Regions from separate parts of the Streptomyces amakusaensis genome, predicted to be linked through region 1. Evidence: riboswitches for the same ligand, from Rfam matches in the RefSeq annotation. Region 1 holds a riboswitch; the other holds the start of a gene.
What was found. Region 1 has a riboswitch for S-adenosylmethionine ahead of ABD371_RS10510 (aminotransferase class V-fold PLP-dependent enzyme). Riboswitches for the same ligand answer to the same signal wherever they lie in the genome.

Region 1 (15,730 bases):
CGTCCCAGGCTCCGAAAACCTTGGCGAATACCCGAGCGATTCCGAGGGGAAAGCCCACGTTATCCAGGGGGATTCCACCCCTTCGGGGGGGCGGACGGCGCGTTGGGCACCCTCCCCGCGCGACCCCAAATAGCGTCCAGTAGGGTTTGGTCCGCATAAACATCCAAACCCCTGCCCGCGTCAGGGCCGGCGACCGACCAGCGAGACGGCCGCATCCCGTCGCGCGGGCCGAGACTCTCGGGAAGGCGCTACGTGAGTCCCAACGGCTCCGACCGCTCGTCGCGGCGCCCGATGCGGCGGAAGCTGCCGCAGGCGCTGACTGCGGGCCTGATCCTGGTTACCGCGACCGGCTGCGAATACACATGGGAAGACTTCCCACGCCTCGGCATGCCCACCCCGGTCACGGAAGAGGCGCCGATCATCCTCTCCCTGTGGCAGGGATCCTGGGCTGCGGCGCTCGTCACGGGCGTTCTGGTGTGGGGTCTGATCCTGTGGAGCGTCATCTTCCACCGGCGCACCCGCACCAAGGTGGAGGTACCTCCGCAGACCCGGTACAACGTGCCCATCGAAACGCTGTACACGGTGGTCCCCCTCATCATCGTCTCGGTGTTCTTCTACTTCACCGCACGTGACGAGTCGAGGCTGCTCTCCCTCTCCAAGGAGCCCGTCCACAACATCAATGTGGTCGGCTACCAGTGGAGCTGGGGCTTCAACTACATCGAGGATGTAGAGGGCTCCAAGGGCGATGCCAAGACCGACAAGCACCTGAACGCGATTCCGGACAAGTACATCAAGGACCTCCCGGCCAACGCCGGCGGCGTCTACGACTACGGAATCCCGGGCACCCGCAATCCTCAGAACGGAAACCCGGGCCCGACCCTGTGGCTCCCCAAGGGGGAGAAGGTCCGTTTCATCCTGACCTCCCGTGATGTGATCCACTCCTTCTGGGTGGTTCCCTTCCTCTTCAAGCAGGACGTCATCCCCGGGCACACCAATGCCTTCGAGGTGACGGCCACGAAGGAGGGCACCTTCATGGGCAAGTGCGCCGAACTCTGCGGCGTCGACCACTCCCGGATGCTGTTCAACGTCAAGGTCGTCTCCCCGGAGCGCTACCAGCAGCATTTGAAGGAGCTGGCCGAGAAGGGGCAGACCGGCTACATCCCGTCCGGCATCGCTCAGACGGACCCGGCCAAAAACGCGGAGAAGAAGCAACTGTGAGCATCCTCAACGAATCTCAGGGTGCCGCCGCAGCAGCTGACGACTCATACGAGAACGAGCTGCCGGTACGGCGCAAGCAGCCGGGCAATGTGGTGGTGAAGTGGCTCACCACCACCGACCACAAGACCATCGGTACGCTTTACCTGATCACTTCGTTCGTCTTCTTCTGTGTCGGCGGAGTGATGGCGCTCGTCATGCGCGCCGAGCTGGCCCGTCCGGGCACGCAGATCATGTCGAACGAGCAGTTCAACCAGGCGTTCACCATGCATGGCACGATCATGCTGCTGATGTTCGCCACCCCGCTCTTCGCCGGGTTCGCGAACTGGATCATGCCGCTGCAGATCGGCGCGCCCGATGTGGCGTTCCCGCGGCTGAACATGTTCGCCTACTGGCTCTACCTCTTCGGTTCGCTGATCGCGGTGGGCGGCTTCCTCACCCCGCAGGGCGCGGCCGACTTCGGCTGGTTCGCCTACTCCCCGCTGTCGGACGCGGTCCGCTCGCCGGGCGTCGGCGCCGACATGTGGATCATGGGTCTGGCTCTCTCGGGCTTCGGCACCATCCTCGGCTCGGTCAACTTCATCACCACGATCATCTGCATGCGCGCACCCGGCATGACGATGTTCCGTATGCCGATCTTCACCTGGAACGTGCTGCTGACCGGTGTTCTGGTCCTGCTCGCCTTCCCCGTGCTCGCCGCCGCGCTCTTCGCGCTGGAGGCGGATCGGAAATTCGGCGCACACATCTTCGACGCGGCCAATGGCGGCGCGTTGCTGTGGCAGCACCTCTTCTGGTTCTTCGGCCATCCAGAGGTGTACATCATCGCCCTGCCGTTCTTCGGCATCGTCTCGGAGATCATCCCGGTCTTCAGCCGCAAGCCGATGTTCGGTTACTCGGGCCTGGTGGCCGCCACGATCGCCATCGCCGGTCTCTCGGTGACGGTGTGGGCGCACCACATGTATGTGACGGGCGGCGTGCTCTTGCCGTTCTTCTCCTTCATGACCTTCCTGATCGCGGTACCGACCGGTGTGAAGTTCTTCAACTGGATCGGCACCATGTGGAAGGGGTCGCTCTCCTTCGAGACGCCGATGCTCTGGACGATCGGCTTCCTGATCACCTTCACCTTCGGTGGTCTGACCGGTGTCATCCTGGCCTCGCCGCCGCTGGACTTCCACGTCTCGGACTCGTACTTCGTGGTGGCGCACTTCCACTACGTCGTCTTCGGCACCGTCGTCTTCGCGATGTTCGCCGGCTTCCACTTCTGGTGGCCGAAGTTCACCGGCAAGATGCTGGACGAGCGCCTGGGCAAGATCACCTTCTGGACGCTGTTCATCGGATTCCACGGCACCTTCCTGGTCCAGCACTGGCTGGGCGCGGAGGGAATGCCGCGGCGTTACGCGGACTATCTCGCGGCCGATGGATTCACCGCACTGAACACGATTTCGACCATTAGCTCGTTCGTGCTCGGAGCCTCGGTTCTTCCCTTCATGTACAACGTCTGGAAGACGGCGAAGTACGGAAAGAAGATCGAGGTGGACGACCCGTGGGGTTACGGCCGTTCGCTCGAATGGGCGACTTCCTGCCCGCCGCCGCGGCACAACTTCCTCACTCTTCCGCGGATCCGTTCCGAATCCCCGGCCTTCGACCTGCACCACCCCGAGATCGCGATTGTCGACCAGCTCGAAAATCGCGGTGAGGTCGACAAGGCTCTCGTCGGCGGGAAGGGTGCGGCGAAGTGAAGATCCAGGGAAAGATGTTCCTGTGGCTCAGCGTGTTCATCCTCGCTGTGGCCATCCTCTACGGCGTCTGGTCGAAGGAGCCCGCGGGCACCACCGCGCTCTTCCTCGCGTTCGGCCTGACCGTCATGGTCGGCTACTACCTGGCCTTCACGGCCAGGCGGGTGGACGCCATGGCCCAGGACGACCAGGAGGCCGATGTCGCGGACGAGGCCGGCGAGGTGGGGTTCTTCTCCCCGCACAGCTGGCAGCCGCTCGCGCTGGGCATCGGTTCGGCGTTCGCCTTCCTCGCCGTGGCCGTGGGCTGGTGGCTGATGTACTTCTCGGCCCCGCTGATCCTCTTCGGGATCTTCGGCTGGGTGTACGAGTACTACCGCGGCGAGAACCAGAACCAGTGAGCCCCCGGCTCCACTGATCGCCGCACCGCCCGCGCGAACCCTCGCGCGGGCCGCGCAGACGGTCCGGGCCCGGATCCCCCGCTTCACTCGTGCGGGGGATCCGGGCCCGCCCGTTTGTACGCACTCAACGCGCCGCTGTGGTGTGATTTTCATACCGTGAAGCTATGAACCAGACGCCGCGCCTCAGCTCAGTTCTCCGCTGCACCCTGCTGGTCCTGGCCCTGGGGTCGGTCGTCACCGCGTGCGGTGAGACGAAGAGCCACCCGCTCTCGGCCAAGCCCTTCGACGCCGCGCGCCAGATCGTCTTCAACACCCCGCAGGGTTCCGCGAAGGCCAGCCCCGACAAGCCCCTCGAGGTCACCGTCGCCGAGACCGAGCGGACGGGCGCCCGGATCACCGATGTCACCGTCGTCGACGACTCGGGCCACCATCTGGCGGGCGAGCTCGCCGCCGACGGCAGCCGCTGGCGTTCCACCGGAGCCCTGTCGGCCGGCGCGAAGTACACCGCCAGGGTCGCCACCGAGGACAAGAAGGGCGCTCCCGGCACCCGTACGCTCGGTTTTGAGACATCCCCGGCCAAACGGCAGCTGACCGTGGGTTTCGGCCCGGAGGAGGGCACCTACGGCGTCGGGCAGCCCATCATCGCGGAGCTCAGCGCGCCGATCGAGGACCGCGAGGCCAGATCCGTGGTCGAACGCGCCCTCAAAGTTGACTCGAAGCCGTCGGTCGACGGCGCCTGGCACTGGGTCAACGGCGAGGTGCTGCACTTCCGGCCCAAGGACTACTGGCCGGCGGGCGCGAAGGTGACCGTCTCCAGCAACCTCCAGGGCGTCAAGGTCTCCCACCAGCTGTACGGCGGTGCCTCCGACCCCCTCAAACTCACCATCGGCGACCGGGTCGAGGCCTACACCGACGCCTCCTCGCACTGGATGACCGTGCTCCGCAACGGAGAAGTGATCAACACCATTCCGATCACCACCGGGAAGCCCGGCTTCTCCACCCGCAACGGCACCAAGGTGGTGCTCGGCAAGGAGTACTTCGTCCGGATGCGCGGCTCCAGCGTCGGCATCGGCGGCTCCGAGGCCTACGACCTGCCGGTCTACTACGCCACCCGGGTCACCTGGAGCGGCGAGTACGTCCACGCCGCGCCCTGGTCCATCGGCTCCCACGGCTACGCCAACGTCAGCCACGGCTGCACCGGCATGTCCACCGGCAACGCGGCCTGGTTCTACGAGACCGTGCGCGAGGGCGACCTCGTCCATGTCATCAACAGCGTCGGCGACGAGATGGACACCTTCGGCAACGGCTACGGGGACTGGAATCTCTCCTGGGCCGACTGGCGCAAGGGCAGCGCCCTCGTCGGCGCGGTCAGGGACGGCAGCAGCGCCACCGACGTGGCACGGCTGCGACCCCGTATCTGAGCCCCCCCTGAGCCCCCCGAGTCCCGCGGAGGCCCCCTGGAGCCCTCCTGGCGCCCCTGAGGGCCCGCGACGGCCCGTCAGACCGCCGTGCCCGCGCGGGAAGGCGTCAGGCCCCCACACCGAGCCTCTCGCGCAGCAGGGCGGCCAGCGCGTCCGCGAACTCCACCGGGTCCACCGGAAGCGTCACAGCGGCCTCCGCGCGGCTCCAGGTGGCCAGCCAGGCGTCCTGGGGGCGGCCGATGAGCAGCAACACGGGCGGGCAGTCGAAAATCTCGTCCTTGATCTGCCGGCAGACGCCCATCCCGCCCGCGGGCACGGTCTCGCCGTCCAGCACACAGACGTCGACCCCGCCCTCCTCCAGCCGCTCCAGCACCGCCGGGAGCGTCGCGCACTCGATGAAGGCGACGGGGGGGACATCGGCCGCGGGCCTGCGCCCGGCCGCGAGCCGTACCTGCTCACGGGTGTTGGCGTCATCGCTGTAGACCAGCACGGTGGCGGTCGGCTGCATTGTTCCTCCGCGTCGTTGGGTCCCTCTGGATCAGGTACCGGTGGCCCGGATGCTACTCGCTCACCCTGTTCGCAAACAGCGGTTCGGACACCCTGGCGATGGGCCGTTCGGGCCGGACGGGGGCGGCTGACACACCGAACGGCACCCCCCGGAGTGAGGGCGGGATAAGCGACCGACATAATGTCGGTCGTGGCGACAGCAACGACAGTAGAAACCGGGCACGCGCACCCGTCGGTCAATCGGCCGAACCTCGTCAGCGTCGGAACCATCATCTGGTTGAGTTCCGAGCTGATGTTCTTCGCGGCCCTCTTTGCGATGTACTTCACTCTGCGCTCGGTAACGGGTGCCGAGTTCTGGTCCTCGAAGGCCGACCTTCTGAACTTCCCGTTCTCGGCGACGAACACCACGATCCTGGTGCTCTCCTCTCTCACCTGCCAGCTCGGCGTATTCGCCGCCGAGCGCGGCGATGTGAAGAAGCTCCGCACGTGGTTCATCATCACGTTCATCATGGGCGCGATCTTCATCGGCGGTCAGGTCTACGAGTACACCGAGCTGGTCCAGCACGGGATCTCCCTCTCGTCTGACCCCTACGGCTCGGTGTTCTACCTGACCACCGGCTTCCACGGACTGCATGTGGCAGGCGGACTCATCGCCTTCCTGCTGGTCCTGGGCCGGACGTACGCGGCCAGGAGATTCACCCACGAGCAGGCAACCTCCGCCATCGTCGTGTCCTATTACTGGCACTTCGTCGATGTCGTCTGGATCGGCCTCTTCGCCACGATCTACATGATCAAGTAACGGGCGTGGGCGTTCGCGCCCGAAGCAGACACAGTCCAGAAGCATCGACGCAGAAAATCCTGACACCGGGGTAATCCGTGAAAAAGCTCTCCGCACGACGACGCCATCCGCTGGCGGCGGTCGTCGTCCTACTCCTCGCGCTGGCGGCCACCGGGGGGCTGTACGCCGCGTTCGCGCCTGCGGACAAGGCACAGGCCGAAGAAACCTCCCAGTCCCTCGCCATCGAGGAGGGCAAGAAGCTGTACACCGTCGGCTGCGCGAGCTGCCACGGAACCGGCGGCGAGGGCACCACTGACGGTCCCTCCCTCGTCGGCGTCGGCTCGGCCTCCGTCGACTTCCAGGTCGGCACCGGCCGTATGCCGGCGCAGCAGCCCGGTGCGCAGGTGCCCAAGAAGAAGGTCATCTACTCCCAGGCCGAGATCGACCAGCTCGCGGCGTACGTCGCCTCGCTCGGTGCCGGTCCGATCACGCCGACCGAGGACCAGTACAGCCCCAAGGGCGCCGACGTCGCCAGGGGCGGCGATCTCTTCCGTACCAACTGCGCCCAGTGCCACAACTTCACCGGCAAGGGCGGCGCGCTGACGGAGGGGAAGTACGCCCCCACCCTTGAGGGCGTCAGCAACAAGCATCTCTACGAGGCCATGCAGACCGGCCCGCAGAACATGCCTTCCTTCCCCGACGGCGTCATGCCGGAGAAGGAGAAGAAGGAGATCATCGCCTACGTCGAGACCATGAACGACCCGGACAAGGCGTCGAGCCCCGGCGGTCTGACGCTGGGCGGGCTCGGTCCCGTCAGTGAGGGTCTGTTCGCCTGGATCTTCGGTCTGGGTGCGCTGATCGCAACCGCCGTCTGGGTCGCGGCCCACACCGCTAAGGCCAAGAAGTCATGAGTAGCCAAGACATTCCAGAAGAGAACCTGCCGGCTGAGCAGGGCACCGCGCACGGCGCGGCAGGGCACGGCGGCACCGCCGTGGCCCAGCGTGTGGACGAGGACCCGTTCCACGATCCCGGACTGCCGGCCCACAAGCCGCGCATCCAGGACATCGACGAGCGGGCCGCCCAGCGCTCCGAGCGCACCGTGGCCCTCTTCTTCACGCTCTCGATGCTGTCCACGGTGGCGTTCATCGCCGCCTTCGTGGCCTTCCCCGTCGACAAGCTCGTCTACATCTGGCCCTTCGGCCGGGTGAGCGCGCTGAACTTCTCGCTGGGCTGGACGCTCGGCGGGGCCCTCTTCTTCATCGGGGCGGGCGCGGTCCACTGGGCCCGCACCCTGATGTCCGACGAGGAGGTCGCGGACGAGCGGCACCCCATCGAGGCCTCGCCCGAGGTCAAGGCCAAGGTTCTGGCCGACTTCGCGGCGGGCAACGAGGAGTCCGGCTTCGGCCGTCGCAAGCTGATCCGGAACACGATGTTCGGCGCGATGGCGCTGGTCCCGCTCACCGGAGTGGTCCTTCTGCGCGACCTCGGTCCGCTGCCGGAGCGCAAGCTCCGGGTGACGCTCTGGGCCAAGGGCAAGCAGCTCATCAACATGAACACGCATGAGCCGCTGCGTCCCGAGGACATCACCGTCGGCTCGCTCGTCTTCGCCATGCCCGAGGGCCTGAAGGACGACAGCCACGACTTCCAGAAAGAGATCGGCAAGGCCGCCCTGATGATCGTCCGGATCCGTCCGGACGACATCAAGGACAAGCGAGAGCTCGAGTGGTCCCACGAGGGCATCGTGGCCTTCTCCAAGATCTGCACCCATGTCGGCTGCCCGATCAGCCTCTACGAGCAGCAGACCCACCACGTGCTCTGCCCGTGTCATCAGTCCACCTTCGACCTCTCCGACGGAGCCCGGGTCATCTTCGGCCCCGCCGGTCACCCCCTTCCGCAGCTGCGGATCGGTGTGAACGCGGAGGGCAACCTCGAAGCGCTCGGCGACTTCGACGAGCCTGTCGGTGCGTCCTTCTGGGAGCGCGGATGAGTACTGCAACTGAGACCAAGCGCCCCGAGCGCAAAGCACCCGCCGGTGAGCGGGTCGCCGACTGGGCGGACGGCCGGCTGGGGATCTACTCCCTGGCCAAGGCCAACATGCGCAAGATCTTCCCGGACCACTGGTCCTTCATGCTCGGTGAGATCTGCCTCTACAGCTTCGTGATCATCATCCTCACGGGTGTGTATCTGACGCTGTTCTTCACCCCGTCGATGAACGAGATCGTCTACCACGGCAGCTACGTCCCCATGCAGGGCGTACGCATGTCCGAGGCCTACGCCTCGACGCTGGAGATCAGCTTCGACGTCCGCGGCGGTCTGCTCATCCGGCAGATGCACCACTGGGCCGCGCTGATCTTCGTCGCCGCGATGATGGTCCACATGATGCGCGTCTTCTTCACGGGCGCCTTCCGCAAGCCGCGCGAGGTCAACTGGCTCTTCGGCTTCCTGCTGCTCTTCCTGGGCATGTTCACCGGTTTCACCGGTTACTCGCTCCCGGACGACCTGCTCTCGGGCACCGGCGTCCGCTTCATGCAGGGCGCGATCCTGGCCGTGCCAGTCGTGGGCACGTACATCTCGATGTTCCTGTTCGGCGGGGAGTTCCCAGGTCACGACTTTGTGTCCCGGTTCTATTCGATCCACATCCTGCTGTTGCCGGGCATCATGCTCGGACTGTTGGTGGGCCATCTGATCCTGGTCGTCTACCACAAGCACACGCAGTACGCGGGTCCCGGCCGTACCGAGAAGAACGTCGTCGGCATGCCGCTGCTGCCGGTCTACATGGCCAAGGCGGGAGGCTTCTTCTTCCTGGTCTTCGGCATCATCGCGGTGGTCTCCGCCGTCGCCACGCTGAACCCGATCTGGGCACTCGGCCCCTACCGGGTCGACCAGGTCTCCACCGGCGCGCAACCCGACTGGTACATGGGCTTCGCCGAGGGTCTGATCCGTGTGATGCCAGGCTGGGAGATCAACGCCTTCGGCTACACACTCGCCCTGGGCGTACTCATCCCGCTGATCGCCTTCCCGCTGGTGCTGGGCGCGATCGGGGTCTACCCCTTCATCGAGTCCTGGATCACCGGGGACAAGCGCGAGCACCACATCCTGGACCGCCCGCGCAACGCCCCGACGCGTACGGCCTTCGGTGTGGCCTGGCTGACCGCGTACTTCATCATGTTGATCGGCGGTGGCAACGACATCGTCGCCACGCACTTCAACCTGTCGATCAACGCGATCACCTGGTTCGTCCGGATCTTCTTCTTCGCCGGACCGGTCATCGCCTTCATCGTCACGAAGCGCATCTGCCTCGGGCTCCAGCGCCGCGACAGGGACAAGGTGCTGCACGGACGCGAGTCCGGCATCATCAAGCGACTGCCGCACGGTGAGTTCGTCGAGGTCCACGAGCCGCTCAGCCAGGGTGAGCTGTACCGCCTCACCGCGCACGAGCAGTACAAGCCGATCGAGATCGGCCCGACCGTGGACAAGAACGGCGTGGAGCGGAAGGTCTCGCTCGTCAAGAAGACGCAGGCCAAGCTCAGCCAGAGCTTCTACGGCGAGGGGAACCAGATTCCCAAGCCCACCGCCGAGGAGTACAAGGAGATCACCAGTGGCCACGGCCACCACTGATCGCCTGATCTGATCGTTACGATCGCCACAGCCAAGAGCCCCGTCCAGGCAATGGACGGGGCTCTTGGCCGTCCCCGGGGCTGGATAGGGTGGAGACCTACCCCTTATCCCCAGATGGACCCTGGAGCGGACCATGAACGTTGTGACCCCGGCAGGCGGCGACAGCGTGGCGGACCTCTCCTGGCCCCTCGTGCTGAACTCCCTCCTCGACCAGCACGACCAGAGCGCGGACGCCACCGCCTGGGCGATGCACCAGATCCTCAGCGGCGCGGCCACCGACGCGCAGATCGCCGGGTTCGCGGTGGCGCTGCGCGCCAAGGGCGAGACCGTCGCGGAGATCTCCGGCCTGGTCCGGACGATGTACGAGCACGCGCGGCTCATCGAGGTGCCGGGCCCCAGCGTCGACATCGTCGGCACCGGCGGCGACGGCGCGAAGACGGTCAACATCTCCACGATGTCCGCGATCGTCGTCGCGGGGACCGGTACGAAGGTCGTCAAGCACGGCAACCGGGCGGCGTCCAGCGCCTCGGGGGCCTCGGACGTCCTGGAGAAGCTCGGCGTCAATCTGGAGCTGACCCCCCAGCGGGTCGCCGAGGTCGCGGAGGAGGCGGGCATCACCTTCTGCTTCGCGGTCAAGTTCCACCCGGCGCTCCGCCATGTGGCGGCGGCCCGCAAGGAGCTGGGCATCCGCACCACCTTCAACTTCCTCGGCCCGCTGACCAACCCGGCCCGGGTGAAGGCCCAGGCCACCGGTGTCGCGGACGCCCGGATGGCACCCATCCTCGCTGGCGTGCTCGCCGAGCGCGGATCCTCCGCGCTGGTGTTCCGGGGCGACGACGGGCTGGACGAGCTGACGACGACGGCGACGTCCCGGGTCTGGGTGGTACGGGACGGCTCGGTGCGGGAGCAGTCCTTCGACCCGAGGGACATCGGGATCCCGCTGGTCCCGGTGGAGGCCCTGCGGGGCGCGGACGCCTCGTACAACGCGGAGGTGGCCCGCCGCCTCCTCGCCGGGGAGAGGGGGCCGGTCCGTGACGCGGTCCTGCTCAACTCGGCGGCGGCGCTGGTGGCCCTGGCGCCCTCGGACGCCTCGCTGGAGGACCAGCTCGCGGCGGCGGTCACCCGCGCCGCCCACTCCATCGACTCCGGCGCCGCCGCCGCCGCCCTCGACCGCTGGGTCGCCGCCACCAGCGCCTGACGCCTTCCCGCGCGCCCAGGGCCCCCGCCGGCTTCCCAAGCCCGCGGGGGCCTCTCCGTGTGCGGACCGTCTTGGGATGCGGAACGGTCTTGCGCTGTCGCGTTCCGCTGGCATACGGTTCCGGCAGGTCATGAGCGACAGCGACTACGGCCCCGGCCCGCTGTCCGGCAACCCTCCGTCCGTGGCGGGGTGCCCCGGGTGAAGACCAGGCCGTAGGCAGCGAGGTCTGCGGCAAGCGCGGACCCCTGCACGCCCTGGGGTCCTGGTCCTCAAGGGAGCAGTCTCGTGAGCAAGCGAATGCGATAGGGCTGTACGCCCCTTCTTCAGCACACCCTCCACGCGCGGCCTCCGCCGCGCTCCCCGAGGTAATCCCCGGCACGCCGCACGGCGATTCCGCACATCCGCGGCCGGGTCCAAGAAGCCATTCCGCCTGTCCTGCCGGGAGATATCGCCATGTCCGCACGCCCGAACACCGCCGTCGACACCACCGTGAGCACCCCCCTCGCCGTCCTCGGCCGCGATGTGACGGTCCCCCTCGTCACCGGCGGCGAAGTCACCTACGCCGCCCTGGACTACGCGGCCAGCGCCCCCGCCCTCCAGCGCGTCTGGGACGACGTCGCCGCGTACGCGCCCTACTACGGCAGCGTCCACCGGGGCGCGGGCTACCTCTCCCAGCTCTCCACCGACCTCTTCGAGAACAGCCGCCGCACCGTCGCCGAGTTCCTCGACTGCCGCGAGGGCGACCAGCTGGTCTTCACCCGCTCCACCACCGACTCGCTGAACCTGCTGGCCGCGGCGCTCCCCGCCGGCTGCCAGGTCTTCGTCTTCGAGACCGAGCACCACGCCTCCCTGCTCCCCTGGCGCGACGCCGAGGTCACCTACCTCAACGCCCCCCGCACCCCGGCCGAGGCCGTCACCACCCTGGAGCGCGCCCTCGCCGACCGCGACCCCTACGGCCCCGCCCTGGTCTGTGTGACGGGCGCGTCCAATGTGACCGGCGAGCTGTGGCCCGTACGGGAACTCGCCGCCGCCGCGCACGCCCACGGCGCGCGCATCGTCCTGGACGCCGCCCAGCTCGCCCCCCACCACCCGCTCTCCGTCCGCGAACTCGACGTCGACTGGGTCGCGTTCTCCGGACACAAGCTCTACGCGCCCTTCGGCTCGGGCGTGCTGGCCGGCCGCGCCGACTGGCTCCAGGAGGCGGACCCCTACCTCGCCGGCGGCGGCGCGTCCCGCAAGGTCGCGCGCCGCGCCGACGGCGGTGTCGAGGTCGAGTGGCACTCCACCGCCGCCCGCCACGAGGCCGGTTCGCCCAATGTCATCGGCGTCTACGCCATAGCCTCCGCCTGCAAGGCCCTGACCGAGGCCGGTTTCGACGAGCTCGTCGCCCGTGAGCAGCGGCTGGTCGGCCTGGTCCGCTCCGGTCTCGCCGAGGTCCCCGAGGTCAGGGTGCTCTCGCTCTTCGGCGACGACGCCCCCAGGGTCGGCGTGATCTCCTTCGTGGTGGAGGGCTGGAACAGCTCCCACTTCGCCGCCGCGCTCTCCGCCGAGTACGGCATCGGCGTCCGCGACGGACTCTTCTGCGCCCACCCCCTGGTCCGCACCCTGCTCGGCAGCGACCCGCAGGACCCGGGGGAGTGCGGCGCGCCGGAGAGCGAGCCGGGCGAGCGCTCGCTCAACGCGATCCGGGTCAGCTTCGGCGCGGGCACCCCCGAGGAGCACGTCGAGCGCTTCGTCCGCGCCGTCAAGGAACTCGTCGCCCAGGGCGCGCGGTGGAACTACCGCACCGAGGACGGCCGGTGCGTCCCGGACACCGCCTCCGCGTGAACCGGTAGCCGGGTCCCGATCAGAATCATCCGCAGGGCACGCTCGGTCGCGTCGGTGAGGAACTCCCCACCGCGCCCGAGCGCCTCCGTGAGCGAGACCGGCGCGGGCAGGATCGAGCTGTACGCGTCCACCCCCGAGGAGCGCACCAGATGCGCGCCCTCCCCGATGGTGCCCGCCAGCGCCAGCACCTCGCGCCCGTAGAGCTTGGCGCGCCTGGCCACCTCGGCCGGCACCTTGCCGCGCGGGGTCTGGTGGTCGAGCGCGCCCTCGGCGGTCAGCACCAGATCGGCGCGGGCCAGCCGGGCGTCCAGGTCCAGATGGTCCAGGAGGACGTCGAAGCGCGGCAGCAGCGCGGCGCCGAGCGCCGCGAGCCCCGCGCCCAGACCGCCGGAGGCCCCGGTGCCGGGCCCGTCGTACAGATCGGTGCGGACCGCCAGATCCCGGGTGAGCACGGCCGCCCACCGCTCCAGGCCCGCCGCGAGCAGCTCGACCTGCGCGGGCGTCGCCCCCTTCTGCGGCCCGAAGACCCTCGCCACCCCGCGCTCGCCGCACAGCACGTTGAACGGGTTGCAGGCGACCCGGATCTCGGTCCGCGCCAGCCGGGGATCGAGCCCGGAGGCGTCGATGCGCGCCAGCCGGACCAGCTCCCGGCCGCCGCGCGGCAGCTCCCGGCCGCTCTGGTCGAGCAGCCGCGCGCCGAGCGCCTGGAGCGCCCCGGCCCCGCCGTCCGAGGTGCCGGAGTCGCCGCAGCCGACGAGGATCCGCCGGACGCCGGTGTCGAGCGCGGCCGAGATCAGCTCGCCCACGCCATAGGTCGTCGTCGCGCCGGGATCGCGCAGCTCACGCGGTACGAGGGAGAGGCCGGCGACCGCCGCCATCTCCACCACCGCGGTCTCCTCCCGGTCGCCCAGGAGCGCGAAGTGGGTGTCGATCGGCTCGCCCGTCGGCCCGGTGGCCCGCAGCCGCACCAGCCGTCCGCCGGACGCGGAGGCCAGCGCCTGCGCCGTGCCCTCGCCGCCGTCGACGAGCGGGATCAGATCGATCTCGGCGTCGGGCACCACCCTGCGTACGCCCTCGGCGATGGCCTCGGCGGCCGACTGCGCGGAGAGGGACTCCTTGAAACCGCTGGGGGCGATCGCGAATCGGGTCAGCATCGTATGAACTCCTGACAGAGGGTTGAACAGAGGGTTGAGGTTCGGGGGCGGCCGTCAGCGGAGCGGTACGCCGATCAGCGGCCAGACGGCGACCGCGAACAGCAGCACCAGCGCCGCGGTCATCGGGGCCAGCACGGCGGAGAGCCGGAGCAGATCGCGCGGGGTGTACGTGGGGGTCCCGGGGATCTCGGCGAAGAGGGTGACCGGCTTCGCGGAGGCGGGCAGGGTGTGGCAGAAGCCCGCGGCGGCGGTGGAGGCGAGGGCGGCGGCGACCGGGTTGACCCCCGCGCCGACGGCCGCGGCTACCACCAGCGGCACCAGGACCGAGGATCTCGCCGACCGTGACTGGAGCACCAGGTGCGCCATGGTGGAGACACCCACCACCACCGTGAGGAACAGCCACGGCGGCAGATCCAGCGGCACCCCGCCGACCAGCCACTTCGCGGCCCCGGAGTCGGCGAGCGCCACACCCATCGCCATGGTCGCCGCCATGAACAGCAGCAGCGACCACGGCACGGTCTTGAGCGCGTCCTTGAGCCGTACGGTGCCCAGCGCCGGCGATGCCGCCACTATGGCCCCGATCAGCGCCACCACGGCGGGCGGCACCCGGTGCAGCGGCTCGCTGCACCACAGGACGACCACCGTGCCCAGCAGCAGGGCGCACCGGGTCTCGGCGGCCTCCAGCGGTCCGGTGACCGGCTTGTCGCTGTGCTTCTGGATCTCCTCGGCGGTGATGTGCACCGGACCCCTGCGGTCCTCGCGGCGGGTCGTGGTGAACAGCACCGCCTCCGCCGCCAGATGGGAGGAGACCACGGCCAGCGGCAGTCCGATCATCAGCCACTCGGTGAAGCCGATGCGCTCCCCGGCGGCCTCCCACAGCACCGACACGGTGATCAGATGCGCTCCCGCGCCGATCAGCGTGGCGACCGCCGACAGCAGGATGACGGTGGGGAAGAGCAGCGCCAGCATCACCACCAGCCGCTTGCGGTCCGACAGGGCCTTCGCCAGCGCCAGGAAGACCGGCATGGCGAGCGCGGCCCGCCCCGAGGTCGCGGGCACCGCGAAGGCGGTGACCACCAGCGCCGCGGTGGTGAGATGGACCAGCTGCCGCACCGTGCGCGCACCGCCGACCAGGAAGGCGGCGGCCCGCCCGGCGAGCCCGGTCCTGGCCACCGCGGCGGCCAGCACGAAGGCGCAGATCAGCAGCCACACGGTGTCGTCGCCGAGGGTGCCGAAGAGCTCGTCGCTGCTGATCACCCCCGTCGCGGTCAGAGCGAGCCCCGCGCCCAGGGCGATATAGGTGTCGTCGATCGGCGTGCCGATCCAGGCGCAGGTCGCCAGGGCGAAGACGGCGAGGGTGATACGGGCGTCCCCGCTCAGCCCCGGGAAGTTTCCGGGGACGATGAGCAGTGCGCAGATGCTCAGGGCCACGCACAGGGTCGCCGCTTGTCGCAGGTTCAAGGTCACATGGAAGAGATTTCACCCGGGCGGTGAGGGCTCCATGAGCACTTGATGAAAGGAACTTCACGCGGCGGGCCCGGGGACGAACGGAAGAAGCCCGGGGCTCCTCCGCCCCGGGCCCGTCCCGTCTCGTCCCCCACCGTCCGCCCGCTCACTCGGGCAGCCGGTATCCCATCCCCCGTACCGTCTCGACCCGTCCGGCCCCCAGCTTCTTGCGCAGGGCGCGGACATAGACGTCGACGATGTTGGAGCCGGGGTCGAAGTCGTACCCCCAGACGTGCGACAGGATCTGCTCCCGGGAGAGCACCTGCCCCGGGTGGCGCAGAAACAGCTCCAGCAGGACGAACTCGCGTGCGGTGAGATCCACCGTCCGCTCGCCCGAGCGGGCCCGCCGGGTGCGCAGATCGAGCGTCAGCT
Region 2 (15,730 bases), on a different contig from region 1:
CACCGAGCCGAAGCCGTGGCCCTCGGCGGCGCGCAGCAGTCCGGCGGAGACCACATGGTCGAGATGGAGCGCGAGGGGCGCGCTGGACGTACGGGCCACGGCGCGCGCGGCGGCGGCGACGGCGGAGAGCTCGCCGCCGTGGAAGCGGACGGCGTTCTCGGAGATCTGGAGGATGGCGGGCGCGCCCGCGCTCTCCGCGCCCTCGGCGATCGCCTCCGCGTGCTCCAGGGTGATGACGTTGAACGCGGCGACCCCGCGGCGTTCGGCGACCGCGGCACGGACGAGTTCAGCGGTGGGGACGAGTGGCATGGTCCGTTCTCACTTCCCGGGCACCGGTCGCCCGTTGTACGGCCCGACGGTGCGGGGTCGTTCCACCCGTACTGACGTACGCGGCGGTGTCATGCGGAGACCGCGCGCTCGCTCACCCTCACTCCCGGGAGCAGCCGCTCGTATGCCGCGCGGTCGAACTCGCCCGCCGCCGGGGCCGCCACGGTCGCCGCCGACAGGGCGACCGCGCGGGCCAGGTTCTGCTGCCAGGGGATGCCCTCGACCACCCCGGCGAGCAGGGCCGCGACCATGGAATCGCCCGCTCCGGTGGGGTTGCCCCGGACCGGTCCCGCCCCGGCCGCCTGCCAGACGCCGTCGGGGCCCACCGAGAGCAGACCGTCCGCGCCGAGCGAGGCGACCACGGTGTGCGCGCCCCGGCGGCGGGCGTCGCGGGCGGCGCGCAGGGGCTCGCGCGCGCCGGTCAGCCGGGCGAGTTCCTCCGTGTTGGGCTTGACGAGGTCGGGGCGCGCGGCGATGCCCCGGCGCAGCGGCTCCCCGTCGGTGTCGAGCAGTACGGGGACCTTCGCGGCGCGGGCCCGGCGGACGAGTTCGGCGTACGCCCCGACGTGTATGCCCGGGGGCAGGCTCCCGCAGAGGGCCACCGCTTCGGCCTCCCGCAGGAGTTCCGCGTACCGCTCCAGGAAGGCGGCCCACTCCTCGGGGGCGACGACCGGCCCCGGCTCGTTCAGCTGTGTGGTGTCCCCGCTCGCGGCGTCCACGACGGCGATGGTGCGGCGGGTGCTCCCCGCCGTGGCGACCAGCGCGTCGCGCGGCGGGAGCGGGGCGAGGAGGTCGCGCAGCACGGCTCCGACGGGGCCGCCCGCGAAGCCGGTGACGACGGTCTCGTGGCCGAGGGCGGAGAGCACCCGGGCGACGTTGACGCCTTTGCCGCCGGGACGTTCGGCGACTTCGCCGACGCGGTGGCTGGTGTGCGGGGTGAGCGTCCCCACGGTGTAGGTGATGTCGAGTGCGGTGTTGAGCGTGACCGTCAGAATCACCGTGACACCCCCTTCGGCAGACCGCGCTGACAGACGCCCTGATCATGCCAAAAGGAAGGCGGTTGGCCCAGACCCCGGACCAACCGCCTTGCCGTGCTTGCACAAGTGTTTGCGCTTGTACTTCGTGAACCCCCCTACGCGGGGTCGATCACCCAGGAGCCCTGGCGCATCACGCCCTTGAGGCGGAACTCCTCGTCGAGGACGACCAGGTCGGCGTCCTTGCCGGGCTCCAGGGAGCCGACGCGGTCGTCGATGCCGAGGAGCTTCGCGGGGTTGGCGGAGATCGCCTGGACGATGTCCTCGACCGGGATGCGGTCGACGGTGGCGGCGCGTCTGAAGGCGGTGTCCAGGGTGAGCGTGGAGCCGGCGATCGCGCCTCCCTCGGCGAGCCGGGCGACGCCGTCCACGACGTCGACGGCGAGCGGGCCGAGCTGGTAGCGGCCGTCGCCGAAGCCGGCGGCGTCCATGGCGTCGGTGATGAAGGCGACCCGGCGCGCGCCCGCGCGGTGGAAGGCGAGTTCGAGGGCGGCGGGGTGGAGATGGGTGCCGTCGTTGATCAGTTCGACGGTGACCCGCTCGTCCTCCAGCAGGGCGGCGATCGGCCCGGGGGCGCGGTGGCCGATCTGCGGCATCGCGTTGAAGAGGTGGGTCGCCACGGTCGCGCCCGCGTCGATGGCGGCGACGGTCTGCTCGTAGGTGGCGTCCGTGTGCCCGACGGCGGCGATCACACCGTGTTCGGCGAGCAGCCGTACGGAGTCGAGGCCGCCGGGCAGCTCGGTGGCGAGCGTGACCATCCGGGCGGTGCCGCGCGCGGCGTCGATGAGCTTGCGCACCTCGGCCGGGTCGGGGTGGCGCAGCAGTTCCTCGCTGTGCGCGCCCTTGCGGCAGGGGGAGATGAAGGGGCCCTCGAAGTGGATGCCCGCGAGGTCGCCCTGCTGGACCAGTTCGGCGAGGGCGGCGGCGCGCCGGGTGAGGAAATCGATGTCGGCGGTGACGAGCGAGGCCACCAGGGTGGTGGTGCCGTGCTCGCGGTGGGTGCGCACCCCGCGCAGTACGTCCTCGGTGGTGCCGCCGGTGAAGGAGGCTCCGCCGCCGCCGTGGTTGTGGAGGTCGACGAAGCCGGGCACGATCCAGTGGCCCGACAGATCGCGGGTGGGCGCGTTCTCGGGGGCGGTGCCGGCGATCTTGGTCCCGTCGACAGTCACCCGGCCGTTCTCGACGGTCCCGGTCGGCAGTACGACCCGGGCGCCGGTGAGGACGGTGCTGTCGGCGCGTGCGGCGCGGTCGGCGAGTGCGGCGCGAGCGGCCATTAGGCGGTTACCTCCGAGTCAGTGGCGATCAGATCCCAGGCGAGCAGCCCGGCGCCCAGACAACCAGCGGTGTCTCCGAGGGCGGCCGGAACGATGGAGGGCAGCTTCTGGAACGTGACTCGCTCCTCGACGGCGGCCCGCAGTGGTGTGAACAAGGTTTCCCCGGCCTCGGCGAGACCGCCACCGATGATCAGGACGCGCGGGTCCAGCAGGGTGATCGCGGTGACCAGTCCGGCGGCGAGCGCGTCGACGGCGTCCCGCCAGACCGCGAGGGCCTTCGGGTCGCCCGACTCGACCGCCTTGGCGCAGTCGGCGGCGTCGGCGGCGGGGTCTCCGCTGGCCTTCGCCCAGGCACGGCTGACGGCGGCGGCGGAGGCCAGGGTCTCCAGGCAGCCGCGCTGTCCGCAGCCGCAGACGGGGCCGTCGGGGCGGACGACGACATGGCCGATCTCGCCCGCGTAGTTGTGCGCGCCGGCCTCGATGGTCCCGCCGATGCCGATGGCTCCCGCGATGCCGGTGCCCAGCGGAATGAACAGGAAGCGGTCCGCCCCCTGGCCCGCGCCGATCCGGCCCTCGGCGAGCCCGCCGGTGCGGACGTCATGGCCGAGAGCGACCGGAAGCCCGTCGAGGCGTGCGCTCAGCAGTTCGCGCATGGGAACGTCCCGCCACCCCAAGTTGGCGGCGTACACCGCCACCCCGTTCTCGGAGTCGACAATCCCGGGTACGGCGACCCCGGCGGCCAGCGCGGACACACCGAGGTGCTCCTCGCCGTACGCCCGGAGGTCTCCGGCGAAGTCGAGAATGGACTGTACGACGGCCTCGGCGCCACGCTCCCGCCCGGTCGCGCGCCGGGCCTCGTGAAGGAGGTTCCCGTCCGCGCCGACGAGGGCGGCTTTCATGCCGGTGCCGCCCACATCGAGGGCGATGACGTGTCTCACGTGGGACAGTCTCGCGCGACAGCCCCCGAAAGGTCTAGTCCACTACACCTGATTGTTGCGCAACCGTACAAACTCCTCCGCAGGTCGCAAGCCCTTTCCCCTCACCGCCACCCCTCCGAATCCACCTTCCAGAACCCCCCGGAAGGGATCATTCCACTCCCCCGAAACCCTCCCCTCCGGGGGAGTGCGACCACCCCTGCCGGGCCGCCGATTTCAGCCCTGCGCCGAAGCGGAAGAAGGCCAATTCCAGCCCCGCTGGGGTCCCCCCGGCGGAGCCAGGGGGAGATTGAGGCGCGGGGGTTCGGGGGCAGCGCCCCCGACAAGAACCCGCAGCTCACCACCCGGTCAAGACAGAATCACGCTGCGCGACAAGTTCCTCGGCCGATCCGGATCAAACCCCTTCCCCTCCGCCACCCCCACCGCCAACTTCTGCACCCTCACCAACTCCGCCATCGGATCCACCCCCTCCCTCGCCACCATCTCCCCGCCCACCCGCTCCACGTCCCCCGCCAGCCCCTCCGGCACCTCGCCGAACACCCACGCCACCCGCCCGGGCCCGGTGATCGCGATCGGCCCGTGGCGGTACTCCATCGCGGGGTACGCCTCCGTCCACGCCCCGGCCGCCTCGCGCATCTTCAGCCCCGCCTCCAGGGCCAGCCCGTACGTCCAGCCCTGCCCCAGGAAGGTCCACTGCTCCGCCCCGGTCACGGCCGCCGGCAGCGGCTCGGCGATCGCGGTCTCGGCGTCGGCCGCCGCCTCGGCGATCGTCTTCAGGCCGGGCACCTCCCCGAGGCCCGCCCGGAGGAACGCCAGGGCCGTCGTCGCGAAGCGCGTCTGGACGACGGACTCCTCGTCCGCCCAGTCCAGTACCGCCACCGTGTCCGCCAGCGCCATCACGGGCGTCCCGGGGTCGGCGGTCAGGACCGTCGTGGCGACCGTCCCGCGCAGGGCGGTCAGCAGCTCCAGCACCTCGGTCGTCGTCCCGGAGCGGGTGATCGCCACCACCCGGTCGTAGGAGCGCCCCACCGGGAACTCCGAGGAGGCGAAGGCGTCGGTCTCCCCCTGCCCCGCCGCCTCCCGCAGCGCGGCGTACGCGATCGCCATGAACCACGAGGTGCCGCACCCGGTGACGGCCACCCGCTCCCCCTTCGCCGGCAGCCCCGCGAAGGAGGCCGCGGCGTCCGAGGCCCGCCGCCAGCAGGCCGGCTGAGTCGCTATCTCTGTTGCGGTACGGGACATGTGGCATGACTCCTTGAAGAGGCTGCGCGTACACGTGTATGCGGACCGGCACCTGAGCACTTCGTGCCGGGACGTGCTTAGCAGGCCCGGACACATCCGGGCAATGGCACCCACCGCACTCCCGTTACAAAACCCCTCTGTAGAACAGGTGTTGCAGAAGTGAGACCGCGCGGCATAGACCACTGAAGGGGGGTTGATGGAAAATCGTCAGCTCGCCCGGGGGGCGGCAGGGCCGCGGCGTACCGGCGCGCATCCGGCGTCGGTGCACACATCCAGCGATCGACAAGGTGGAAAAAGAGCTGTGCAGCGGCACTTCTTAGGCATGAGGACGGCTGCGGCCGCGCTGGCGACGGCCGTCACCCTCACGGGATGCGGCGCGTCGGGCGGTTCGCCGGACGAGGTGACACTCACCCTCGTCGCCGCCGACTACGACGTCAACGGCGGCCAGAGCAGCAAGACGTACTGGGCGGGGCTCGTCGAGAAATTCGAGGCGGAGAACTCCCACATCGACGTCGAGGTGCAGATCGAGCCCTGGACCGATGTGGACCGCAAGGTCGCCGAGCTGGTCAAGGAGGGCGAGGCCCCCGACATGGCCCAGATCGGCGCGTACGCCGACTACGCGGCGGCCGACAAGCTGTACACCGCCGACCAGCTGCTCTCCGTACCCGTGCAGGCCAACTTCCTCGGCCCCCTCGTACAGGCGGGCGAGCAGCGCCGGGTGCAGTACGGGCTGCCGTTCGCGGCCTCCACCCGGCTGCTCTTCTACAACAAGGAACTCTTCGAGCAGGCCGGTGTGGCGAAGGCTCCCGAGACCTGGGAGGAGCTGCGCGAGGCGGCCGAGCTGCTCAAGTCGGAGACGGACGTCGACTATCCGTTCGCGCTGCCGCTGGGGCCCGAGGAGGCCCAGATCGAGACGATGATGTGGCTGCTCGGCGGCGACGGCAACGGCTATGTCGACCCGGGCGGCTCGTACTCCATCGACACCGACGAGAACACCGCCACCCTGGACTGGGTCAAGTCCAACCTGGTCGCACCCGGCCTCACCGGCCCCGGCACCCCCGGCGAGCTGAACCGCAAGGCGGCGTACGCGGCCTTCACCCGGGGCGAGGTGGGGATGCTCAACGGCCATCCCTCGCTGATGAGGCAGGCGGAGAAGGCCGGCATCGAGCTGGGCAAGGTCCCGGTGCCCGGCCGGGACGGAAAGCCGAAGGCCCCGCTCGGCGTCGCCGACTGGATCATGGGCTTCAAGGAGAACGGCAACAAGGACGAGATAGGCACCTTCCTGAACTTCCTCTTCACCGACGAGAACGTCCTCGCCTTCGCGTCCCAGAACGATCTGCTGCCGGTGACCGTCTCCGCCTCCGAGGCGATGGAGCTGAACCCCCGGCACAAGAATCTGCGGGAGTTCCTCCAGGAGCTGCCCAGCGCGCAGCTGCCCCCGGTCGACAAGACCTCCTGGGCCCTGGTCAGCGACGACATCAAGCGGAACATCGGCAAGGCGGTGGCCCCCGGCGGCTCCCCGGCCAAGGTGCTGGACAAGATCGCCCAGAACGCGGCCCTGGAGGAGGAGAAGGAACGGGAGTGAGCGAACGGGAGCGACCGCCTAAATTGGGGGCATGACCGACACCGAGCCGCTCTCCGAGCGGGAGCGGGCCGTGCTGGCCATGGAGCAGCGCTCCTGGCCCGGGCCCGGCGCGAAGGAACGCGCCATCAGGGAGCGGCTCGGGATCTCCCCGGTCCGCTACTACCAGCTGCTCAACGCGCTGCTCGACGACCGGCGCGCGCTGGAGCACGATCCGGTCACCGTGAACCGGCTGCGCCGGGTCAGGGACGAGAGACGCGAGCGCCGATAGGCTCGGGGCCATGGGCAGCTCCCCGCACGCGCATCCCCTGCCGGCCCCTTCGACGCCCGCGGGCCGGGACGGGCTCGCCGCGATTCTCGCCCGGCCGCGCGAGGCGGTGATCGCGCTGGACTTCGACGGCACCCTCGCCGAGATCGTCCCCGACCCGGAGCGGGCCCGCGCCCATCCCGGCGCGGTGCCCGCGCTGGCGCGGCTCGCGCCGAAGGTCGCGTCGGTGGCCGTGGTCACCGGCCGGCCCGCCGAGGTCGCGGTCCGGTACGGCGGCTTCTCGGGGGTGCCGGGTCTGGAGCGGCTGGTGGTGCTCGGCCACTACGGGGCCGAGCGGTGGGACGCCGTCAGCGACACCGTGGACGCCCCCGAGGCGCATCCCGGCGTCGCGGCCGTCCGCGCCGAACTCCCCGGCCTCCTCGAAGGATTCGCCGGTGTGACGGGCGTATGGGTCGAGGAGAAGGGCCGGGCGGTCGCGGTCCACACCCGTCGCGCGAGCGATCCGGGGGCCGCCTTCGAGGCGCTGCGCGGCCCGCTCGCCGCGCTCGCCGCCCGGCACGGTCTGGTGCTGGAGCCGGGGCGGATGGTGCTGGAGCTGCGCCCGCCGGGGATGGACAAGGGCGTCGCCCTCGCCGCGTACGCCCGGGGGACGGGGGCCGGGGCCGTGCTCTACGCGGGCGACGACCTCGGCGATCTGCCCGCCTACGCCGCGGTGGAGAAGCTCCGCGCGGAAGGGGTGCCGGGGCTGCTGGTGTGCAGCGGCAGCACGGAGGTCACCGAACTCGCCGAGCGGGCCGATCTGCTGCTCCCCGGCCCGTCGGCGGTGGTGGAGTTCCTCGCCGCTCTCGCCTCCCGGCTGCCGTAAAACCTTCAGAGCGCGCGCAGGGCCTCCAGCTGGTCCAGGAACCAGCGCTGCGGCGGCAGCGCGGTCGCCGCGGCGGCGAGCCGTTCGGTGCGGCGGAGCCGTTCGTCCGCCGGCATGCTCAGCGCTTGGTGCAGCGCGTCGGCGGTGCCGGTGATGTCGTACGGGTTGACCGTGAGCGCGTCCGCCGCGAGTTCCTCGTACGCCCCCGCCTCGCGGGAGAGCACCAGCGCGCACCCCTCGTCGGAGACGACCGGGATCTCCTTGGCGACCAGGTTCATCCCGTCCCTGATCGGGTTGACCAGGGCGACGTCGGCCAGCCGGTAGGCGGCGAGCGAGCGGGCGAAGTCGTCCTTCACATGGAGGACGACCGGCGTCCAGCCGTCGGTGCCGTACTTCTCGTTGATCTCGTCGGCGACCCGGCGCACCTCGGCCGTGTACTCGCGGTAGACCGCCAGATCCTGACGGGAGGGGTAGGCGAGGGCGAGGTGGACGACGCGCTCGCGCCACTCGGGGCGGGTGTCGAGCAGCTGCCGGTACGCGAGGAGGCCGCGCACGATGTTCTTGGACAGCTCGGTGCGGTCGACCCGGACCACGGTGCGGCGGCCGGGGCCGATCTGCTCGCGGAGGGCGGTCATCCGCTCGGCCACGTCCGGCCGGTGCGAGCGCTCCTTGAGGAAGCCGGCGTCCGCGCCGAGCCCGTGGACCCCGATCCGGCGGCCGGTGAGGGCGTCCTCGCCCAGCACCCGCACGGCGCAGTCGGTGAAGGCGTCGGCCCAGCGGCGGGTGAGGAAGCAGGTGCGGTCCGCGCCGAGGAGGCCGCGCAGCAGCTGTTCGGCGATGTCGTCGGGGAGCAGCCGGAAGTAGTCGGCGGGGGCCCAGGGGGTGTGCGAGAAGTGTCCGATCCGCAGATCGGGGCGCAGCTCGCGGAGCAGGCCGGGGACGAGCGCCAGATGGTAGTCCTGGACGAGGACCGCGGCCCCGTCGCCGGCGTGGTCGGCCAGGGCCTGGGCGAAGGCGCGGTTGTAGCTCTCGTACGCGCTCCACCGGCGGCGGAAGTCCGCGTCGAAGACGGGTTCCAGCGGGGTCTGGTACAGCAGATGGTGGACAAACCAGAGGACGGAGTTGGCGATGTCGTTGTACGCGGCGGAGTGGATGTCCGGGTCGATGTCGAGCATCAGCACGCCCGGTTCGCCGACACCGCGCCGCAGTGCCTCGCGGTCGCCCTCGCCGAGGGCGGAGCAGACCCAGAGGGAGTCCGCGCCGGAGCCGGCGGCGGAGAGCCCGGAGACCATCCCGCCGCCGCCGCGCCGGGCGTCGAGCGCTCCGTCCTCGCCGAGGGCGTAGGAGATCGGACCCCGGTTCGACGCTACGAGGATCTGGGCGCGGACCGGTGTTGCGGGGGGCTCGGAGACCATGTCGCGAAACCTAGCCCGCCGGGTGGGGCCTCAAACGTGCGTACGCCTCCGGTCGGCTCACTCGCCCCGGGCACTCGGCTCATTCGGCACGGCCGCCCCGGCGGCCCCGCCCGGCGGCGAGGGCGACGGCCGCGACGGCGGCGAGGCTGAGGACGAGTCCGCCGAGCAGCCAGAGCCGCTCGGCCGACATCAGGACATGACGGGCGAAGTTCATACATACGATGTTCGACCGGCGGGCGGGGCTCAGGCCGCCCGACGCGCCGCGTACTCGCGGATCTCCCGCATCGGGGGCCGCTCCTCGGTGTCCACCGGGTGGGTGCGCGGGACAAAGCCGTCCGCGCCGCGCTCGAACTGGGTCAGCGACGGCCGCACCAGCTGGCCGCGCTCCAGTCTGAGCTGGGCGGTGCGGTAGATCGCCGCGGCCATCCGGCCGAGCGCCCGGGCGTCCTGGTGGCGGTGTTTGCGGGAGCCGACGTCGACCTGGGCGAGGGCGTCCAGGCCCACCGCGCGCAGGGCGTCGACCAGGAGGCCCAGCTCGACCCCGTACCCGACCGGGAAGGGCAGCGACTCCAGCAGGGAGCGGCGGGCCGCGTACTCGCCGCCCAGCGGCTGGACGAAACCGGCCAGCCGGGGCCAGTGCAGATTGAGCAGCGGGCGGGCCACCAGCTCGGTGACCCGCCCGCCCTGCCCCGGGGCGTCGTCCAGCGGGCGGTCGTACATCGCCTTGACGAAGTCGATCCCCGGGTCGGTGAGCAGCGGCCCGACGATCCCGGAGACGAAGTCGGCGGAGAAGTCCCGAAGGTCGGCGTCGACGAAGCACACGATGTCACCGCCGGTCACCATCAGCGACCGCCACAGCACCTCGCCCTTGCCGGGCAGCGCCGGCAGCCGGGGCAGGATCGCGTCCCGGTGCACCACCCGCGCCCCGGCGGCGGCGGCGATCGCGGCGGTGCGGTCGGTGGAGCCGGAGTCGATCACCACCAGTTCATCGACGAGCGGGGCGGTCTCCATCAGCTCCCGGCGGATCACGGTGACGATGTCCCCGACGGTCGCCTCCTCGTTGAGCGCGGGCAGCACGACGCTGACCGTCGCCGAGGACGCCCGCTTGGCCGCCAGCAGCCGGTGCAGCGGCCGGTCGGCGGCCTTCCAGGTCCGCCCGGTCAGCCAGTGCTCCACTTCATCGAGCACGTGTACCCACTCCCCACAGCAGCCCTGTGACGCATCTCGCGGTGCGGACGACTATCTCAACCGTCCATGCCTTCGGTTACAGTCTTGAACAACGCGGACGCCCGTCGCATGTCGGGGTCGTTCCCGCGTTACACAATCGAATACCGCTCATCCAGAGGGGCAGAGGGATACGGCCCGTTGAAGCCCCGGCAACCCTCCAGCCGGTCTCAGTCGCTGTTCAGCGCATGAGGCTCCCGGCTCGGGAAGGTGCCAAATCCGTCTCATGGCGAGCCTCGCCATGGGAAAGATGAGGAGAAAGGGCCTCCCTCCATGGCTGTGCAGACCGTCGCAACCACCCCCGTCACCCCTGTCGATCTCGGACCGGCCGCAGCGCTGTCGTGTCGCGAGTGCGGTGAGCGTTTCGAACTGGGCCCGATCTTCGCCTGTTCCTCCTGTTTCGGCCCCCTGGAAGTCGCCTACGACCTCCCCGCCGAGGGCCCCGAGGCGCTGCGCGCCCGGATCGAGGCCGGCCCGGAGAACATCTGGCGCTACGCCCCGCTGCTGCCCGTCCCCGCGGACGTGGCCGGCAAGCCGAATCTGAACCCCGGTTTCACCAAGCTGGTCAAGGCCGACAACCTCGCCCGTGAACTGGGCGTCACCGGCGGCCTGTTCGTCAAGGACGACTCCGGCAACCCGACCCACTCCTTCAAGGACCGGGTCGTCGCGATCGCCGTCGAGGCCGCCCGCGCCTTCGGCTTCACCACCCTCTCCTGCTCCTCCACCGGCAATCTGGCCGGCGCGGTCGGCGCTGCCGCCGCGCGGGCGGGCTTCCGCTCCTGCGTGTTCATCCCGCACGACCTGGAGCAGGGCAAGGTCGTCATGGCCGCGGTCTACGGCGGCGAGCTGGTCGGCATCGAGGGCAACTACGACGATGTGAATCGTTTCTGCTCCGAGCTGATCGGCGACCCGCTCGGCGAGGGCTGGGGCTTCGTCAACGTCAACCTCCGCCCGTACTACGGCGAGGGTTCCAAGACGCTCGCGTACGAGATCTGCGAGCAGCTCGGCTGGCGGCTGCCCGATCAGATCGTGATCCCGATCGCCTCCGGCTCCCAGCTCACCAAGATCGACAAGGGGCTCCAGGAGCTGATCAAGCTGGGCCTGGTCGAGGACCGCCCGTACAAGATCTTCGGGGCCCAGGCCGAGGGCTGCTCGCCGGTCTCGGCGGCCTTCAAGGCCGGACACGACGTGGTGCGCCCGGTGAAGCCGGACACCATCGCCAAGTCGCTGGCGATCGGCAACCCGGCGGACGGGCCGTACGTCCTGGACATCGCCCGCCGCACCGGCGGAGCGGTCGAGGACGTCACCGACGCGGAGATCGTGGACTCGATCAAGCTGCTGGCCCGCACCGAGGGCATCTTCGCGGAGACCGCCGGCGGGGTGACCGTGGGCGTGACCCGGAAGCTGATCGAGGCCGGTCTGCTCGACCCGACGCTGACCACGGTCGTCCTCAACACCGGCGACGGTCTCAAGACCCTGGACGCGGTCGCCCCGACCAGCGGCCCCACCGCGACCATCCGCCCCAGCCTGGACGCGTTCCGCGACGCCGGCCTGGCCCACTGAAACCCCTGGGAGAGCTGAAAATGAGCGTCAACGTACGAATCCCCACCATTCTGCGCACCTACACCGGCGGCCAGGCCGAGGTGGCGGCCGAGGGCACCACCCTCTCCGAGGTGATCGCGGACCTGGAGCGCAATCACTCGGGCATCGCCGCGCGCGTCCTGGACGAGACCGGCAAGCTGCGCCGGTTCGTGAATGTGTACGTCAATGACGACGACGTCCGCTTTGAACAGGGTCTCGACACCGTGACGCCGGACGGCGCCGGAATCTCGATCATTCCCGCGGTCGCCGGAGGCTGATCCCCGGGTCCCCTCCCGCCCTCCGGGGTTCTTCCCGGACCCTCCCCGCGCCACACCGGTTGCCCTCTCCGTCGAAATAAACGGAGGGGGCAATTCCGCAGGATTGAAGGCGCTACAGTTGGGGAATGTCCCGCGGCCGGCCGCGCTTCTCGGCATACGAGAATGCGCCCCCGCGCGATAAGAAGCAGCCAATGTGCGCGATTGATTTGCCGCTTAAGTCTTCTTTGTCGGGCCCGACTTGCCCCACAACCTTGTGAATTCAGGCTAATTCATCGATCCGCCGTGCCCGGATTTCTCGTCCGATTGACCTGTTGCAGAGGGCAGTTGGGCAGATACATTCAGCCGCGGTCGACGCGTTCCGGCGCACATCCGCAGAGCCTCCCTCCGCACCTGGAGGACGGCTCGCGGCGGGTGAGATCTGACCCGGGTCCGCGAGGTGCGGTCCTGCGCAAGGGCCAGTAATAGGGGAGTTAGGCATGGCTCAGGGCACCGTCAAGTGGTTCAACGCGGAGAAGGGGTATGGCTTCATCGCGGTCGACGGTGGTGCGGATGTATTCGTCCACTACAGCGCGATCCAGATGGACGGATACCGCACCCTGGAGGAGGGTCAGCGAGTCGAGTTCGAAATCTCGCAGGGACAGAAGGGTCCGCAGGCGGACATGGTGAAGCTCGCGGTCTGATTCCGCGGTCCGAGCCAGACCTGCGACACCTGCGACGCGATCGGCCACCGACGCGTTCACGCATGTTGGGGTCCGCATCCCGGGAAACGGGGTGCGGACCCCACACGCGTGTACGGGCGGGGCCGCGCCTACCCCCACCTGCCCCGGGAGCCTTGTGCGGCCCGGGTCCGGGAGGGGTTCCGGCACCCTCCCCGAGGGGCCGGTTCTGCCAGAGGCGCTTGCACTCGGCAGGGGCGAGTGCTAATCATTGGCGTTAGCACTCTCCTAGTGAGAGTGACAGAACATGGACCGAGCAGGTGAGGTCCGCAGGCCTGTGGGGCAGAGAACCACACGGCGCGCGGGCCGTCCGTCGCGGGCGCCGTCGCGGTCCGGCCAGAGCTTCCCACCAGTCCGTGGAGGACACTTCACATGGCAAAGATCATCGCGTTCGACGAGGAGGCGCGGCGCGGCCTTGAGCGCGGTATGAACCAGCTCGCCGACGCCGTCAAGGTCACCCTCGGTCCCAAGGGCCGCAACGTCGTCCTTGAGAAGAAGTGGGGCGCGCCCACGATCACCAACGATGGTGTTTCCATCGCCAAGGAGATCGAGCTCGAGGACCCGTACGAGAAGATCGGCGCCGAGCTGGTCAAGGAAGTCGCCAAGAAGACGGACGACGTCGCCGGCGACGGAACCACCACCGCGACCGTTCTCGCCCAGGCGCTCGTCCGCGAGGGCCTGCGCAACGTGGCGGCCGGCGCCAACCCGATGGCCCTCAAGCGCGGCATCGAGAAGGCCGTCGAGGCCGTCTCCGGCGCCCTGCTGGAGCAGGCCAAGGACGTGGAGACCAAGGAGCAGATCGCTTCCACCGCCTCCATCTCCGCCGCCGACACCCAGATCGGCGAGCTCATCGCCGAGGCGATGGACAAGGTCGGCAAGGAAGGCGTCATCACGGTCGAGGAGTCCCAGACCTTCGGTCTGGAGCTGGAGCTCACCGAGGGCATGCGCTTCGACAAGGGCTACATCTCGGCGTACTTCGCCACCGACATGGAGCGTATGGAGGCGTCCCTGGACGACCCGTACATCCTGATCGTGAACTCCAAGGTCGGCAACGTGAAGGACCTCCTTCCGCTGCTGGAGAAGGTCATGCAGTCGGGCAAGCCCCTGCTGATCATCGCCGAGGACGTCGAGGGCGAGGCCCTGTCCACGCTGGTCGTGAACAAGATCCGCGGCACCTTCAAGTCCGTCGCCGTCAAGGCCCCGGGCTTCGGCGACCGCCGCAAGGCCATGCTGAACGACATCGCCATCCTCACGGGCGGCACGGTCATCTCCGAGGAGGTCGGCCTCAAGCTCGAGAACGCCGGTCTGGACCTGCTGGGCCGCGCCCGCAAGGTCGTCATCACCAAGGACGAGACGACCATCGTCGACGGCTCCGGTGACAGCGACCAGGTCGCCGGCCGGGTCAACCAGATCCGCGCCGAGATCGAGAACTCCGACTCGGACTACGACCGCGAGAAGCTCCAGGAGCGCCTCGCGAAGCTGGCCGGCGGCGTGGCCGTCATCAAGGCCGGCGCCGCGACCGAGGTCGAGCTCAAGGAGCGCAAGCACCGCATCGAGGACGCCGTTCGCAACGCGAAGGCGGCCGTCGAGGAGGGCATCGTCGCCGGCGGCGGCGTGGCCCTGATCCAGGCTTCCTCGGTCTTCGAGAAGCTGGACCTCGAGGGCGACGAGGCGACCGGCGCCAACGCCGTCCGTCTGGCCCTGGAGGCCCCGCTCAAGCAGATCGCCGTCAACGGTGGTCTTGAGGGCGGCGTCATCGTCGAGAAGGTGCGCAACCTGCCCATCGGTCACGGCCTGAACGCCGCGACCGGCGAGTACGTCGACATGATCGCCGAGGGCATCATCGACCCCGCGAAGGTGACCCGCTCTGCTCTGCAGAACGCGGCCTCCATCGCGGCGCTGTTCCTGACCACCGAGGCCGTCATCGCCGACAAGCCGGAGAAGGCCGCCGCGGCCGCTCCGGGCGGCATGCCGGGCGGTGACATGGACTTCTGATCCCTCGTCGGATCAGCTGCTCCAGCAGTCCGAAGGGCGGCACCCCTCTCCCAGGGGGTGCCGCCCTTCGGCGTGCGTGCGCGCTACCCCCGATCCCGGCGGATACTCCCCGGGCCGCCGGACCGGCCCCCTTCAGGTGAAGGATCACGCCGGGGGCTGTCGCGAGGGCGGGCGGCTCCCGCACCATCGACAAGCGCCACCGCACCGCAGCACCGCGCACCACCGTGACACCGCAGCACCGTGACACCGCAGCACCGTGACACCCGCAGCACCGTGACACCGCGGCCCCACGACCGGCCGCCGTCACCCGAGCGCTCCCCGGTACAGCCGACCCGGGGAGCGTTCGCCGTTTCCGGCACCGGGGCGGACGGCGTCCCCTACCCCGGGCGAAGGATTCCCCCGCCGCGCCTCCACCCAGAGGCGTAGACAAGACTGTCCCGACGGGGGATTCCTCCGGACAGAGGACACGACAGGGTTCAGCCCTGAGCCCACCAACTGCCTTTAAGGAAACACTTCATGCAGAGACGACGACTCGTTCCCGTGCTGGCGGTGAGCGTCATGGCGACGCTGGCCCCCGCGGTCGCCACCACCGCGAACGCCGCCCCGACACCGGCGAGTCCGCTGGCCGCACTGGCCCAGCAGAAGCCCTCCTGGAAGCGGTGCGCCCCCGATCTGCCGGCCGCCTTCCAGTGCGCCACGATCAAGGCGCCGCTCAGCTACGCCAACCCCGGCGGCAAGAAGACAGACGTGGCGATATCCCGCTACAAGACGAGCGTGAAGGGCAAGCGCCACGGTGTGCTGCTCTCCAACCCCGGCGGCCCGGGCGGCGACGGCATCACGCTCCCGCTGGAGCTGAAGGAGGCGCTGCCCAAGTCCGTGCAGGAGCGGTACGACCTCATCGGCTTCTCCCCGCGCGGCATCGGCCAGTCCTCCGCGATCAGCTGCGGGCTCTCCGACAGCGACGCCAACTGGCCGCGCCCGTACAAGGCGAAGA

Region 2: another riboswitch for S-adenosylmethionine. It lies ahead of thrC (threonine synthase); the one in region 1 lies ahead of ABD371_RS10510 (aminotransferase class V-fold PLP-dependent enzyme).

Annotation. Positions count from the first base shown of each region.
Region 1 covers NZ_BAAASB010000005.1:116,414-132,143, forward strand. The annotation lists gene ctaC (aa3-type cytochrome oxidase subunit II) at 253-1,218, shown strand; gene ctaD (aa3-type cytochrome oxidase subunit I) at 1,215-2,954, shown strand; gene ABD371_RS10470 (cytochrome c oxidase subunit 4) at 2,951-3,349, shown strand; gene ABD371_RS10475 (L,D-transpeptidase) at 3,514-4,770, shown strand; gene ABD371_RS10480 (response regulator transcription factor) at 4,877-5,278, opposite strand; gene ctaE (aa3-type cytochrome oxidase subunit III) at 5,459-6,076, shown strand; gene qcrC (cytochrome bc1 complex diheme cytochrome c subunit) at 6,154-6,966, shown strand; gene qcrA (cytochrome bc1 complex Rieske iron-sulfur subunit) at 6,963-8,042, shown strand; gene qcrB (cytochrome bc1 complex cytochrome b subunit) at 8,039-9,673, shown strand; gene trpD (anthranilate phosphoribosyltransferase) at 9,807-10,871, shown strand; SAM riboswitch class IV at 10,998-11,115, shown strand; gene ABD371_RS10510 (aminotransferase class V-fold PLP-dependent enzyme) at 11,325-12,698, shown strand; gene ABD371_RS10515 (glycerate kinase family protein) at 12,650-13,852, opposite strand; gene ABD371_RS10520 (SLC13 family permease) at 13,907-15,319, opposite strand; gene ABD371_RS10525 (response regulator transcription factor) at 15,465-15,730, opposite strand, start outside.
Region 2 covers NZ_BAAASB010000001.1:569,171-584,900, forward strand. The annotation lists gene ABD371_RS02390 (class II fructose-bisphosphate aldolase) at 1-309, opposite strand, end outside; gene ABD371_RS02395 (1-phosphofructokinase family hexose kinase) at 399-1,325, opposite strand; gene nagA (N-acetylglucosamine-6-phosphate deacetylase) at 1,460-2,635, opposite strand; gene ABD371_RS02405 (ROK family protein) at 2,635-3,573, opposite strand; gene ABD371_RS02410 (SIS domain-containing protein) at 3,919-4,812, opposite strand; gene ABD371_RS02415 (extracellular solute-binding protein) at 5,135-6,397, shown strand; gene ABD371_RS02420 (DUF3263 domain-containing protein) at 6,429-6,665, shown strand; gene otsB (trehalose-phosphatase) at 6,676-7,527, shown strand; gene ABD371_RS02430 (alpha,alpha-trehalose-phosphate synthase (UDP-forming)) at 7,533-8,942, opposite strand; gene ABD371_RS02435 (hypothetical protein) at 9,022-9,156, opposite strand; gene ABD371_RS02440 (glucosyl-3-phosphoglycerate synthase) at 9,186-10,130, opposite strand; SAM riboswitch class I at 10,275-10,423, shown strand; gene thrC (threonine synthase) at 10,440-11,729, shown strand; gene ABD371_RS02450 (MoaD/ThiS family protein) at 11,750-12,025, shown strand; gene ABD371_RS02455 (cold-shock protein) at 12,502-12,705, shown strand; gene groL (chaperonin GroEL) at 13,114-14,736, shown strand; gene ABD371_RS02465 (alpha/beta hydrolase) at 15,253-15,730, shown strand, end outside.